Linked DNA regions of Sphingobium yanoikuyae. The protein of the gene in region 2 interacts with the protein of the main gene of each other region in a pairwise test. Links are inferred from orthologs where the notes say so. Each region holds a gene or a part of one and is shown on either strand. Other genes may lie near its edges.

Region 1 (5,310 bases), 1.8 Mb from region 2 along the record:
ACGGCATGGGCATTCCCGAAGCCGACCGGGTGCGCATCTTCGATCGCGGCGTGCGGCTCGATTCGGGCAAGCCCGGCACTGGCCTTGGCCTCGCCATCGTCCGCGACGTCGCCGAAATCTATGGCGGGCCGGTGGCACTGGAAGAGAGCGAGGATCTGGGCGGGCTGCTGGTCCGCCTGCGCCTGCCGGCCGCCTGACAAAGGGCGCCCGACGAAAGGCAATTGCGTTCCTGCAAATCAATAGCATAGACAGGACAGACCGGGCCGCATCGGCCCATTCCAGACGGGATCGACGGGTGCGGCGCCATCTCTATCTCATTGCCGGCTTCCTCTCGATCGGATTGGGCACGCTGGGCGCCTTCCTGCCGCTGCTGCCGACCGTCCCTTTCATGATCCTCGCGGCCTATTGCTTTGCCCGCTCCAGCCCGGAACTGGAGGCAAAGCTGCTGGATCACAAGCATTTCGGTCCGCATATCCGCCGCTGGCGCGAACGCGGCGCGATCAGCCGCAAGGGCAAGAAGGCCGCGCTCGGCGCCTTTGCCTTCAGCGCGATCCTGGCGCTGATCTTTTCCCCCTTCCCCTGGTATCTGATCCCGCTGGCCGCAGCCTTGATCGGCGGCAGCTGGATCTGGACACGGCCGGAAAGCTGAGCCGCCTGGGCCGGATCGATATCAGCCCTTAGCCCAGCGTCTTTGCATAATCGCGCAGCGCGCGCAGATCGCGGGTAATCCACTTGGCGTCGCGCGCGAAATCCTCGTCGCTCATACCGGGCTGGCGAAAAAGCGTCAGCATCACCTCTGCCCCATCCCCATTCTCGATGACGCGCAGCGGGACATGAACCGCCCGGCCATCACCGGTCTCGACGAAATGGTCCATCACGCCAAATTCATTGTGCGGCGTGAAGCGAACGACGATCGGCCCATCGGGACCGTCGGCAATCCATCCGGTGCCGCCCCTGCGCAGATCGGCCTCGGTCAGGCCCGATGCCCATTTCGGGAATATCTCCGGCTGCCAGATCGCTTCGTAAAGCTCGCGCCAGTTGCGCGCTATCGTGACACTGTAGGTTCGCGCGGTAAGCATGCAGAATTCTCTTTTAGAAGTGGAACTGCGCTGTACCGCCGCCAGCCTTTCTTGTCACCGCAACGAATGTTTCTTGGCTAGATGCCGCCAGACACCGGGGGCCAGCCCCCCTCCATCAACGCGGCACTGAGGTCCGTAACGCACGCATCCAGCACCGCCTGGTCGGTCGAGCGGATGACGAAATTGGCGCCGGTGCGCCCTTCGCGGAAGAAGGGGTAGCTGCCGATCTGGACGCCGTCATGGGCGCGCTCGGTGGCGCCGAGCAGGTCGGCGATCTCGCTTTCCGCGACCCAGCAGCCGATCGTCGCCGACAGGACCGGCAAGCCGCCTTCCAGCGTGCCGGTGAGGCTATCGAGCATGCCGGCGGTGATGTGCGGCACCCCGGCCATGATGAAGATATTGCCGTGGCGAATGCCCGGCGCGCCCGACATCCGGTTTTCGATGAGGTCGGCGCCCGCCGGCACCCGCGCCATGCGCAGCCGCGCGTCGGTAAGGCCCCCACGCGTGACATAATAGCGCTCCAATGTCGCCCGCGCCTCGGGATGGATCTCGACGCCGACGCCCAGCGCCGCCGCGATCGCGTCCACCGTGATGTCGTCATGGGTCGGGCCGATGCCGCCGGTGGTGAAGAGATAGTCGTTGCGGGCACGCAATATGTTGACCGCCTCGACGATCGCGTCCTGCACATCGGGCACCACCCGCACCTCGCGCAGACGGATGCCCTGGACATTGAGCCAGGTGGCGATCTGCGCGACATTCTTGTCCTGGATGCGGCCGGACAGGATTTCATCGCCGATCACGATCACGGCGGCGGTCCAGATACGGTCGCTCATGCCAGCGGCTCCGCACGGGCGGCAAGCGCCATCAGCCGGGCCAGCCGATCGGGCGGCAATATGTCCGCCGGCTTGTAGCTGGTCTCGAAGACCGGCACATCGGCCGGCAAGGCAGTCCAGTCCGACCGATCGGCCACGAAGATCGCGGCATCGGGCCGGATCGCCGAGCGATCGTCCAGCGTGCCGACGCGGATCGCCGCGCCCGCCCGGCCAAGACGGGGATAGAAGCTCCAGACCGCCGTGCCGCAGTTGGCGCAGCGCACGATCACCTGGGTCTTGCCGCTGCCGGTCGGCACGACATGTTCGCTCAACTGCCCAGACAGGAGATGAAGATGATCGACCTCGACAAAGGCGTTGACGGCCGACGCTGCACCGCTCTGCCGCTGGCACAGGCTGCAATGGCAGTTGTTGACGAAGATGGGGTCGGCATCGACCCGATAGCGCACCTCACCACAGGCGCATCCGCCTTCCATCACCATGTCCGTTTCTCTTTTCCTGATAGCGACCGAGGGGCTGAGCGAAGACACTCGCAATGCCGGATCGCAGGGTCTATATCAACCACATGACCGAATATATGACGATGACGGCCGACGCGCCGGTTTCCCGCTCGACCGCGATCAAGCTCTATGACGCGGCCGGTTTCGACGGCATGCGCAAGGCCGGCCGGCTGGCCGCCGAGATCCTCGACGCGCTGGTGCCCCATGTGGTGCCGGGCGTGACCACCGGCGAACTGGACGACATCGTCCGCCGCATGACGCTGGACGGCGGCGGCGTGCCGGCGACGCTGGGCTATCGCGGCTATACCCATAGCTGCTGCATCTCACTCAACAATGTGATCTGCCATGGCATTCCGGGCGACTATAAGCTCAAGGACGGCGATATCCTGAATATCGACGTCACCCCGCTGGTCGATGGCTGGCACGGCGACACCAGCCGCATGTTCATCGCCGGCGACGCGCCGATCAAGGCGAAGCGGCTGGTCGAGATCACCTATGAATGCCTGATGCTGGGCATCGAGCAGGCCAAGCCCGGCAATCATCTGGGCGACATCGGCCATGTCATCCAGCGTCATGCCGAAAAGCATCGTTACGGCGTGGTCCGCGATTTCTGTGGCCATGGCCTGGGCCGCGTCTTCCATGACAGCCCGGAAGTGGTCCATGTCGGCCGCCCCGGCACCGGTCCGGAGCTGAAGCCCGGCATGTTCTTCACGATCGAACCGATGATCAACATCGGCAAGCCGGGCGTGAAGATGCTGGACGATGGCTGGACGGCGGTGACGCGCGACCGCACGCTGTCGGCCCAGTTCGAGCACAGCATCGGCATCACCGAAACCGGCTGCGAAATCTTCACCAAGAGCCCGACCGGCCTCGACTGCCCGCCCTACGCGCGCTGATTTCTGCCTGCCCATGGCGGCCCCAAAGGCCCGCTCCGTTCATGCCATCGGGGTCATAACTGACCGGCGTCGACGGGGCGGGCCTTTTGCATGATGGATCGTTCAACCACTGCCCAAAAAACAGGCAGAATGACATGATATTGCCCGGAATCCGGGCAATATGGACAAAGATTGCTGCATCGCCGAAAGCAGGCCTAGCGATTCGCCACTTGGCACGGTAATTGATTGTTAAGGGAGACGGCGCTTGCCTCGGGGGGCATGATGATCGTCGCTTGAAGGTTGAAGGATGCGGGGCCAACCCGCGTCCGTTCGTGCGTCATGGGTTGGGATTAAGTGATGAAGAAGATCGAGGCGATCATCAAGCCGTTCAAGCTGGACGAGGTGAAGGAAGCGCTGCACGAAGTGGGCGTGTCCGGCATCACCGTCACCGAGGCGAAGGGCTTCGGCCGCCAGAAGGGCCATACCGAACTGTATCGCGGCGCCGAATATGTCGTCGACTTCCTGCCCAAGGTGAAGTTGGAGGTCGTCGTCGACGACGCTCTGGCTGACCGGGTCGTCGAAGCGATCTGCAGCGCCGCCCAGACCGGCCGCATCGGCGACGGCAAGATCTTCATTTCCGCCATCGAGGGCGCGGTGCGCATCCGCACCGGCGAACGCGATAGCGACGCCATCTGATTTTCGACAGGTTCTAGCCGGCGGACAGGGGTCCGGCGGACACAGGCTTCAACGACCCCTTCGGGGGGGTATCCATAGAGAAGGGCAACTGCACATGGCCAACACGCCAAAAGACATCCTGAAGATGATCGAAGAAAAGGAAATCGAGTGGGTCGATGTCCGTTTCACCGATCCCAAGGGCAAGTGGCAGCACCTGACCATGGTGTCTTCGGTCCTCGGCGAAGATGAGCTGACCCAGGGCCTGATGTTCGACGGTTCGTCGATCGAAGGCTGGAAGGCGATCAACGAGTCGGACATGATCCTGAAGCCCGACCTGGACGCCGTCTATGTCGATCCGTTCAGCGCCACCCCGATGCTGATCATCTTCTGCGACATCGTCGAGCCCGACACCGGCGAACTCTATGCCCGCGACCCGCGCTCCTGTGCGAAGCGCGCCGAGGCGTTCGTCAAGTCGGCCGGTTTCGGCGACACCATCTATGTCGGCCCGGAAGCCGAATTCTTCATGTTCGACGATGTGCGCTTCGAGAATGATTACTCGCAGAGCTACTACAAGATCGACGACATCGAACTGCCGACCAACACCGGCAAGGAATATGAAGGCGGCAACCTGGGTCACCGTCCGCGCGCCAAGGGCGGCTATTTCCCCGTCGCCCCGGTCGATCCCTGCACCGACATCCGCGCCGAAATGGTGTCGACCATGCTCGAAATGGGCCTGCCCTGCGACAAGCATCACCATGAAGTCGCCGCCGCGCAGCACGAACTGGGCCTGACCTTCGGTACGCTGGTCCAGACCGCCGACCGCATGCAGATCTATAAGTATGTCGTGCAGATGGTCGCCCAGGCCTATGGCAAGACTGCAACCTTCATGCCCAAGCCGATCGCGCAGGACAATGGTTCGGGCATGCACACCCACATGTCGATCTGGGAAAACGGCAAGCCGCTGTTCGCGGGCGAAGGCTATGCCGGCCTGTCCGACACCTGCCTCTACTTCATCGGCGGCGTCATCAAGCACGCCAAGGCCCTCAACGCCTTCACCAACCCGACCACCAACAGCTACAAGCGCCTGGTGCCGGGCTTCGAAGCCCCGGTTCTGCTCGCCTATTCGGCCCGCAACCGTTCGGCCTCCTGCCGTATTCCCTACGGCGCCGGCGCCAAGGCAAAGCGTGTGGAATTCCGCTTCCCCGACGCGATGGCCAACCCCTATCTCTGCTACGCCGCGCTGCTGATGGCCGGCCTCGACGGCATCGAGAACAAGATCCATCCGGGCGCCGCGATGGACAAGAATCTATATGATCTGCCGCCCGAAGAGCTGAGCCAGGTGCCGACCGTC
Region 2 (8,390 bases):
AGGGCGACCTGGTGCTGCTGCACGAACTGGCCGAAGGACCGGCCGATCGCAGCTATGGCCTGGCGGTCGCACGACTGGCCGGCTTGCCGCCCCTGGTGCTCAAGCGCGCCAAGGATGTGCTGGGCCGGCTGGAGGCAGGCAAGGCGAAGACCGGCGGCATCGCCGCGGGGCTGGACGACCTGCCGCTGTTCGCCAGCGTAGCAACCCAGGCCGAAGAGGTGGTCGATCCGTTGCGCGACGCGCTGGATGGCATCGATGCCGACGCACTGTCCCCGCGTGAGGCACTCGATCACATATATCGGTTGAAACAACTGGCCGCCGCCAGTCACCACGAGTAGACGAAAGCCATGGTCATGCAGTTCCCCAGCCTGGGGTCGCGCCGCGCGATCATTGACCGGCGCGCGATTTCCGACAGCATCAACGCCCTGGCGCAGGAGCACCGGGGCGATCCGATCAAGCTGCGCGGGCTGATCGTCAAGGAACTGAAGGCCGCCCTGGAGCATGGCCGCGAGGATGTTGCGCGCCGGCTGGAAGCCAAGCCGACGCGCGGGCGCGAGGCGGTGACGGCCTTTGCCTTCCTGATCGACCAGATCTTGCGGCTGCTCTACGACGCCACCACCCATCATCTTTATCCCGCCGGCAACCGCAGCACCGGCGAGCGGATCGTGCTGATCGCCGTCGGCGGCTATGGCCGGGGCGAGATGGCACCGCACAGCGATGTCGATATCGGCTTCATCACCCCCTGGAAGCCGACCGGCTGGACCGAGCAGATCATCGAATCCATGCTCTATTCGCTGTGGGATCTGGGGCTCAAGGTCGGCCATAGCAGCCGTTCGATCGACGAGACGATGCGGATGGCCAAGGCCGACCTCACCGTGCGCACCGCCCTGCTGGAAGCACGCTATGTGTGGGGCGACCGGGCGCTTTACGAGGAAGTGGCCGTCCGCTTCGACAGCGAGATCATGCAGGGCACCGCCCGCACCTTCGTCACCGAGAAGCTGGAGGAACGCGACGAGCGCCACCGCCGCATGGGCGACAGCCGCTATGTCGTCGAGCCCAATGTCAAGGAAGGCAAGGGCGGCCTGCGCGACCTGCACACGCTGTTCTGGATCGGCAAATATGTGAACCGGGTGAAATCGGTCGCCGACCTGGTCGATGTCGGCCTGTTGACGCAGAGCGAGCTGCGCCAGTTCCAGAAGGCCGAGGATTTCCTGTGGGCGGTGCGGTGCCATCTGCACATGATCACGGGGCGGGCCGAGGACCGGCTGACCTTCGACCTACAGCTGGAAACCGCGACGCGCATGCACTTCACCGCGCGGGCCGGACGATCCGGGGTCGAGCGCTTCATGCGCTATTATTTCCTCAATGCAAAGGCGGTCGGCGACCTGACCGCGGTGTTCCTGGCGCATCTGGACGACCAGTTGGCCGAGCGCGGACGCCGCTATATTCCGTCGATCTTTCGCCGGCCCAAGAAGCTGGATGGCTTCGTGCTGGATCGCGGGCGGCTGGCGCTACCGAGTGATGATTTCTTCCAGGCCGATCCGGTCCGCCTGGTCGAGATTTTCGCCGTGGCCGACAGGCATGGGCTGCAGATTCATCCGAGCGCGATGCGCGCGGCAAGCCGCGACGCTGGCCTGATCACCGCCAAGGTGCGCAAGGACGCACGGGCCAATGCCGCCTTCATGGATGTGCTGACCAGCCCGCGCGACCCGGAAACGGTGCTGCGCTGGATGAACGAGTCCACCGTGTTCGGCCGGTTCATCCCCGATTTCCGCCGCGTCGTGGCGCAGATGCAGTTCGACATGTACCATCATTATACGGTGGACGAGCATACCATCCGCGCCGTCGGCCTGCTGGCCCGGATCGAGAAGGGCGAACTGGCCACCGACCATCCGCTGGCGACCGAGCTGATGGGCAAGATATTGTCGCGCCGGGTGCTCTATGTCGCGGTGCTGCTGCATGACATCGCCAAGGGGCGCGGCGGCGACCACAGCATATTGGGCGCGGAAGTGGCGGACCATCTCTGCCCGCGCCTGGGCCTGACCGCCGCCGAGACCGAGACCGTCGCCTGGCTGGTGCGTTATCACCTGCTGATGTCGGCCACCGCCTTCAAGCGCGACCTGGCCGACTACAAGACGATCCTCGATTTCGTCGAAGTGGTGCAGAGCCCCGAGCGGCTGCGCCTGCTGCTGTGCCTGACCGTGGTCGATATCCGTGCGGTGGGGCCGGGCGTCTGGAACAGCTGGAAGCGGCAGTTGCTGGGCGACCTCTATGACGCGGCCGAGGAAGTGCTGCGCCTGGGCCACAAGCAGAAGGGCCGCAGCGAGCGGGTTGCCGCCAAGCAGGAGGCGCTGCGCGAGGCGCTGGGCATGGATGAGGCGACCTTCGCCGCCTTCAGCGGCCGCATGCCCGAAAGCTACTGGATCGCCGAACCGGACGATATCCTGGTCCATAATGCGCGGCACATATTGGAAGCGGGCGATTCTTCGCTGTCGATCGCCGCACAATATTATCCCCAGCGCGGCGCGACTTTGGTTACCGTCTATGCGACCGACCATCCGGGCCTGTTCTACCGCATTGCCGGCGCCATCCACCTGGCCGGCGGCAACATCATCGACGCGCGCATCCATACGACGCGCGATGGCGTCGCGATCGACAATTTCCTGGTGCAGGATCCGCTGGGCGGTGCCTTCCACAGTCCCGAGCAGCTGGCGCGGATCAAGGCAGCGATCGAGGATTCCCTCTCCAACCGCCACCGCATGATCACCAAGCTGGAAGCGCGCCCGCTGCCCCGCACCCGCGCCGAAGCCTTCCGCATCGAGCCCAATGTGTTGATCGACAACAAGGCGTCGAACCGCTTCACCGTGATCGAGGTGAATGCCCGCGATCGGCCGGCGCTGCTGTTCAGCCTGGCCAATGCCCTGTTCCAGTCGAAGGTCACGGTCCACAGCGCCCATGTCGCCACCTATGGCGAGCGCGCGGTCGATACCTTCTATGTCACCGACCTCTTGGGCGGGAAGATCGAGAGCAAGGCCCGGTTGCAGACGCTGGAACGGCGGCTGCTGGAGGCGGCCGGCGGCGAAGTGGGCGAGGCACTGGAGCGCGCCTGATCGCTACTTAGGCGCCTAAATTCTCAGGCAATGGTCATGACGTCGCCGGGTGACAGCAAAGGTAACAGGCGCAGCATGTCGTCGCGATCGACCGCGACGCAGCCGGCGGTCGGGCGTCCTTCGGACAGATGGAAGAAGATGGCGCTGCCCATGCCCGGCACCGGCGGCGCATCATTATGGCCCAGGATGACGATCACGTCATAAGCGTCATCGCTGCGCTGCAGGCTTTCGGTCGAGAAGGGGCGGGGCAGGCGCACGGGACGGTTATAGGCGGGATCGGCCGGATCGTCCGACCATCCATCCCCCGCATGGGTCCAGCGCCAGGGCAGGGCGATGCCGGCGGCGGCAACCTTGCCGGGGCGCAGCAGCACCGCGCGGATCGGCCAATTGCCCAAGGGGGTGCAACCATCGCCTTCGCGCTTGTCGGCCGCCGCGCAGGCCCCGCTGCGGCCGATGGTGCAGGCCATGTCGAGATCGCCGAAGCGCAGTCGCCCGGTGGCGACATCGACATGGATGACACTCACAGCTGGTGGCCGGTCCGGTCGCGCTTGGTGGCGAGATAGCGTTCATTATGCGGGTTGGCCGGCAGGATGATCGGCAGCCGCTCGACCACCTCGATCCCGGCCGCCTGCAAGCCGGCGACCTTCTGCGGATTGTTGGTGAGCAAGCGCACGCCGCCAATGCCGAGCAGGTCGAGCATCCGCGCCGCGACCGAGAAGTCGCGCGCATCGATCGCGAAGCCCAGCCGCACATTGGCGTCGACCGTGTCGAAGCCCTGATCCTGCAGCGCATAGGCGCGCAGCTTGTTGACGAGGCCGATGCCGCGCCCTTCCTGCCGCAGATAGAGCAGCACGCCCCATTGTGCGTCGGCGATCTGGTGCAGCGCCTGATGCAATTGCGGGCCGCAATCGCATTTCAGGCTGCCGAACACGTCGCCGGTCAGGCATTCGCTGTGGATGCGGATGACCGGGGGCGATGCGTCACGTTTGCCGACCACCAGCGCGACATGCTCGCGCGGCTCGTCGGGGCTGCGGAAGGCGATGATCTCCGCGCTCTCGCTCGCCGATACCGGCAGGCGGGCACGGGTGGCGATGGCGAGGTGAATGGCATCGTCATAATCGCCGACATCATCGGCGCTGACTTCCGCCTCGACCGGGCCGTTGCCTTCGGTGAGGAAATAGGCGGGCAGGATACCAGCCAAACGGGCCAGGCGCAGCGCCGCCTTGGCCGCCTGCGGCGCCGGCAGCGCGCGCGCACGGAACGGCCCCTTGAGCGGCGAGGCGAGGTCCAGCACCGGATCGGAAATCGAGGTCGCGACATCGGCGTCGATCCACGGCGCCCGTTCGATCAGCACCGGCAGATCGGGATCGGCCGCCGCCAGCTGGTTGGCGAGCTTCAGCGTCTCGGCGCGGGCGGCGGAAATCAGGATATCGGCCTGACCCTGCGGATCGAAATCGGCCAGCGTCACCGCATCCGCGCCCTCGATCGCAATCAGCCGGATGGCGCCATCAGGCGCGGTCAGGCGGATCGCCCAGCCGCGACGCAGCGCATCGATGGCGCGGGCAGCATCCCGCCCGTTCATCAGAAGGCGAACTCGGTGATGATCGGGATATGGTCGGACGGCTTTTCCCAGCTGCGCGCGGGTTCGACGACACGGTGGGCGACCGCCTTGTCGGCGACGTCCCTGGTCATCCACATATGGTCGAGGCGACGGCCGCGATCCGACGCCGCCCAATCCTTCGCGCGATAGCTCCACCAGGTGTAGAGCCGCGCCGGGGCAGGGTGAAAATGGCGGCCGATATCGACCCAGTCGTTCGACGCCTGCAACCGGCCCAGCAGCGCGCATTCGACCGGCGTATGGCTGACCACGTCGAGCAGCTGCTTGTGGCTCCAGACGTCACATTCCAAAGGCGCGATGTTGAAGTCGCCGGTCAGGATGGTCGGCTTGTTGTCGAGCGCGCCGGACCACTCGATCATCCGCTCGATGAAGTCGAGCTTCTGGCCGAATTTGGGATTGACCATGCGGTCGGCGACATCGCCGCCGGCGGGGACATAGACATTCTCGATCCGCACGCCATTGTCGAGGCGGATGCCGACATGACGCGCTTCGCCATTGGCCTGCCAGTCGAACCGGTCATCCTCATGGATCGGCACCTTGCTCATGATCGCGACGCCATGATGCATGCGCTGGCCGTTCAGCACCTGATGGACATAGCCCAGCCGCTTGAACATGTCGGTGGGGAAAATCTCGTTCACCACCTTGGTTTCCTGCAGGCAGAGAATGTCGGGCGCTTCCTCGGTCAGGAAGCGTTCGACGATGTCGATCCGGGCGCGGACGCTGTTGATGTTCCAGGATGCAATCGAAAGGGTATCGGCCATGAAAAGCACCTAGGGTGCCGCGCGCCCGCGCGCAAGCGCCGGACAAAGTAAGACCCCCGCTCCGGGGGCGTGGAACGGGGGTCTCGATCGCGCCCTTGAAGCGCTTTGCGACGGGAGCGGTGTGCCGGGTAACAGGGGGGAAATCCCGGTCTGCGTCTCTCGCCGTGATCTCTATCTAGGCGATCCGATATGAGCGGCAGATGAACGATGGCAGAAAGTTTTCAGCCCATCGTTCCTGCGGCCCGCCCTAGCCGTTCGGACGGCCGCGCGGACGCGGATCGGTCCAGCGGAAGGCGGAATCGGCGACCGGCACGCCATATTGCTGGTTCGACAGGCGCACCGCCGTGCGATTATTCTGCGCGTCGAGCGCGACCCAGCCATAAAGCTCCAGTCCGGCCGGCGACGCGGGCTTGCGCTTGAAGATCATGGTGATGGTGCCGAATTCGGGCCGCTTGGGATCCTTTGCCTGCACGCTCAGCACCGTCGGGTCGCCGGTGGGCACGACCGTGCCGAATTTCGACAAATCCTTGGTCGGGTCGATCAGCGCGGCCAGCGGCGAATTGCCGATCGGCCAGCGCTGCACCTGGCGCACCTCATAGTCGATCAGGGTCAGCGCCTTGCCATCGCCCACGATCAGCAGCGGCACGCCCTTTTCATATTGGAAACGGATCTTGCCCGGCTGCTTCAGGGTCAGCTTGCCGGTCAGCACCTGACCATTGCGGTCGGTCTGGCTGAAATCGGCGGTCAGGGTGGTGACGGCGCGGATATAGGCATTGACCTGATTGAGGTCGGACGGTGCCGCCTGCTGGGCGAGGGCATAGCCCGCCGGCACCGCAACCAGCGCGGTGGCGAGGGACAGGGCGACAGGCGCGAGGATGCGCTTCATGCAATCATCTCCGGGTTGTTCGGAAAAGGGGGCATAGGGGGTGGGGCTTGAACCCGCTGTGAACCTTGCTGTTCCATCGAAGGGAAAGGATCGATCGGAAAGACCAGACGGGGGAGAGCGGCCGTGAAATGGCTGGCTCGATCCCCCGTGCTCCCGCCTCGCCATGCCGGTCTTACCGGCGGCACCGCTCCAATTATGTTTATCGGCGCGGCAGCAGCGACGCCTGCCTAGACCGATTCGCGGACAAAAAAAAGGCTGATCCGAAGATCAGCCTGAAAAGTTTTTAGGAGAGGATGCCTGAAAGGCCTGTTCCTAATGTCCCAAAGCCCCTGTCACGACAAATGCGAAGGCAGCAAGCATGGTTGCACGGAACGCAATCGCTCAAGGAAAACAGGCATTTCGTAGCGTCAGAGCGGATTGCCATTCTCGTCACGCAGCACTTCGCGGCGGCCGACATGGTTGGGCGGACCGACCAGCCCTTCTTCCTCCATCCGTTCGATCAGACGTGCGGCGCTGTTGTAGCCGACTCGCAGCTGGCGCTGCAGCCAGCTGGTCGAGGCCTTCTGATTCTCGAACACCAGTTGGCAGGCCTTGCGGAACAGCTGCGCGTCCGGGCTGTCATCGCCCAGGTCCACGCCGTCGAGCGCGAAGCTGCCTTCCTCCGGCTCTTCCGTGACCGCCTGGATATAATCGGGCGCGCCCTGCGCCCGCCAATGGTCGGCAACCACGCGCACTTCATCGTCCGAAACGAAGGGACCATGGACGCGCATCAGGCCCTTGCCACCATGCATGTAGAGCATGTCGCCCTTGCCCAGCAGCTGTTCGGCACCCTGTTCGCCTAGGATGGTGCGGCTGTCGATCTTGCTGGTCACGAAGAAGCTGATGCGGGTCGGCAGGTTCGCCTTGATGACGCCGGTGATGACGTCGACCGAGGGACGCTGGGTCGCGAGGATCAGGTGGATGCCGGCAGCACGCGCCTTCTGCGCCAGACGCTGGATCAGGAATTCGACTTCCTTGCCCGCGGTCATCATCAGGTCGGCCAGCTCGTCGACCACCACCACGATCTGCGGCAACGGCTGGAAATCCAGCTGCTCCTCTTCATAGATCGGCTTGCCGCTTTCGGGGTCATAGCCGGTCTGGACGCGGCGGCCGAGCGGCTTGCCCTTGGCCTTGGCGGCGCGAACCTTCTCGTTGTAGTTGGCGAGGTTGCGGACCGAGATCGAGGCCATCATGCGATAGCGATCCTCCATCTGCTCGACCGCCCATTTGAGCGCGCGGATCGCCTTGCTCGGCTCGGTCACGACGGGGGCGAGCAGATGCGGGATGTCGTCATAGGTCGACAGTTCCAGCATCTTGGGATCGATCATGATCAGGCGCAGCTGGTCCGGCGTCATGCGGTAGAGCAGCGACAGGATCATGGCGTTGAGGCCGACCGACTTACCCGAACCGGTGGTACCCGCGATCAGCAGATGCGGCATCGGCGCCAGATCGGCGATGATCGGCTCGCCCGAGATATTCTTGCCCAGGATGATCGGCAGGGTCGCTTCCGCACCGAACTGCTCGCTGGTGATGAGTTCGCGGAAGGACACGCCCTCACGATTGGTGTTGGGCAGTTCGATGCCGATGACAGTGCGGCCGGGAATGGTGGCGACGCGCGCCGACAGCGCCGACATGTTGCGGGCGATATCGTCGGCCAGCGCGATCACGCGGCTCGCCTTGATGCCCGGTGCCGGCTCCAGCTCATACATGGTGACGACGGGACCGGGGCGGACCTCGACGATATTGCCCTTCACATGGAAGTCGTCGAGCACGCTCTCCAGCAAGCGGGCGTTGCGTTCCAGCGCAGCCTTGTCGATCTTCTGGCCCTGATTGGCGGGAATCGGATTGAGCAGGTCGGCGGACGGCAGCGAGCTGTGGCCGAACAGATCATCCTGCGACACCGGCGCGGTCGAGCGCTGCACCGGGGCGGGCTTGGGCGCCTGGATGGTGATCGGCGGCTTGGGCTCGTTCGACAC

What was found.
Region 1: the proteins of HH800_RS21145 (region 2) and HH800_RS12735 interact in binary tests that used the Escherichia coli proteins (3 or more experiments, as listed by UniProt). The link is inferred for Sphingobium yanoikuyae from one-to-one orthologs.

What each region holds. Positions count from the first base shown.
Region 1 is NZ_CP053021.1:2,595,193-2,600,502, forward strand. Bases 2,541-5,310 are described here. They hold HH800_RS12735 (P-II family nitrogen regulator), read left to right. Parts: upstream 2,541-3,641; coding sequence 3,642-3,980; downstream 3,981-5,310. Other genes in these bases: map (type I methionyl aminopeptidase), read left to right, coding at 2,541-3,305; glnA (type I glutamate--ammonia ligase), read left to right, coding at 4,075-5,310. Also shown: HH800_RS12705 (sensor histidine kinase), read left to right, coding at 1-197; HH800_RS12710 (YbaN family protein), read left to right, coding at 296-649; HH800_RS12715 (polyketide cyclase), read right to left, coding at 678-1,079; HH800_RS12720 (competence/damage-inducible protein A), read right to left, coding at 1,157-1,912; HH800_RS12725 (GFA family protein), read right to left, coding at 1,909-2,391; more of map, read left to right, coding at 2,475-2,540. UniProt on the Escherichia coli protein: P-II indirectly controls the transcription of the glutamine synthetase gene (glnA). P-II prevents NR-II-catalyzed conversion of NR-I to NR-I-phosphate, the transcriptional activator of GlnA. When P-II is uridylylated to P-II-UMP, these events are reversed.
Region 2 is NZ_CP053021.1:4,373,675-4,382,064, reverse strand. The notes cover bases 1-3,310. They hold HH800_RS21145 ([protein-PII] uridylyltransferase), read left to right. Parts: upstream 1-347; coding sequence 348-3,110; downstream 3,111-3,310. Other genes in these bases: HH800_RS21140 (L,D-transpeptidase family protein), read right to left, coding at 3,134-3,310; mutS (DNA mismatch repair protein MutS), read left to right, coding at 1-338. In the rest of the region: more of HH800_RS21140, read right to left, coding at 3,311-3,634; ribA (GTP cyclohydrolase II), read right to left, coding at 3,631-4,692; xth (exodeoxyribonuclease III), read right to left, coding at 4,692-5,489; HH800_RS21125 (LolA family protein), read right to left, coding at 5,737-6,375; HH800_RS21120 (FtsK/SpoIIIE family DNA translocase), read right to left, coding at 6,783-8,390.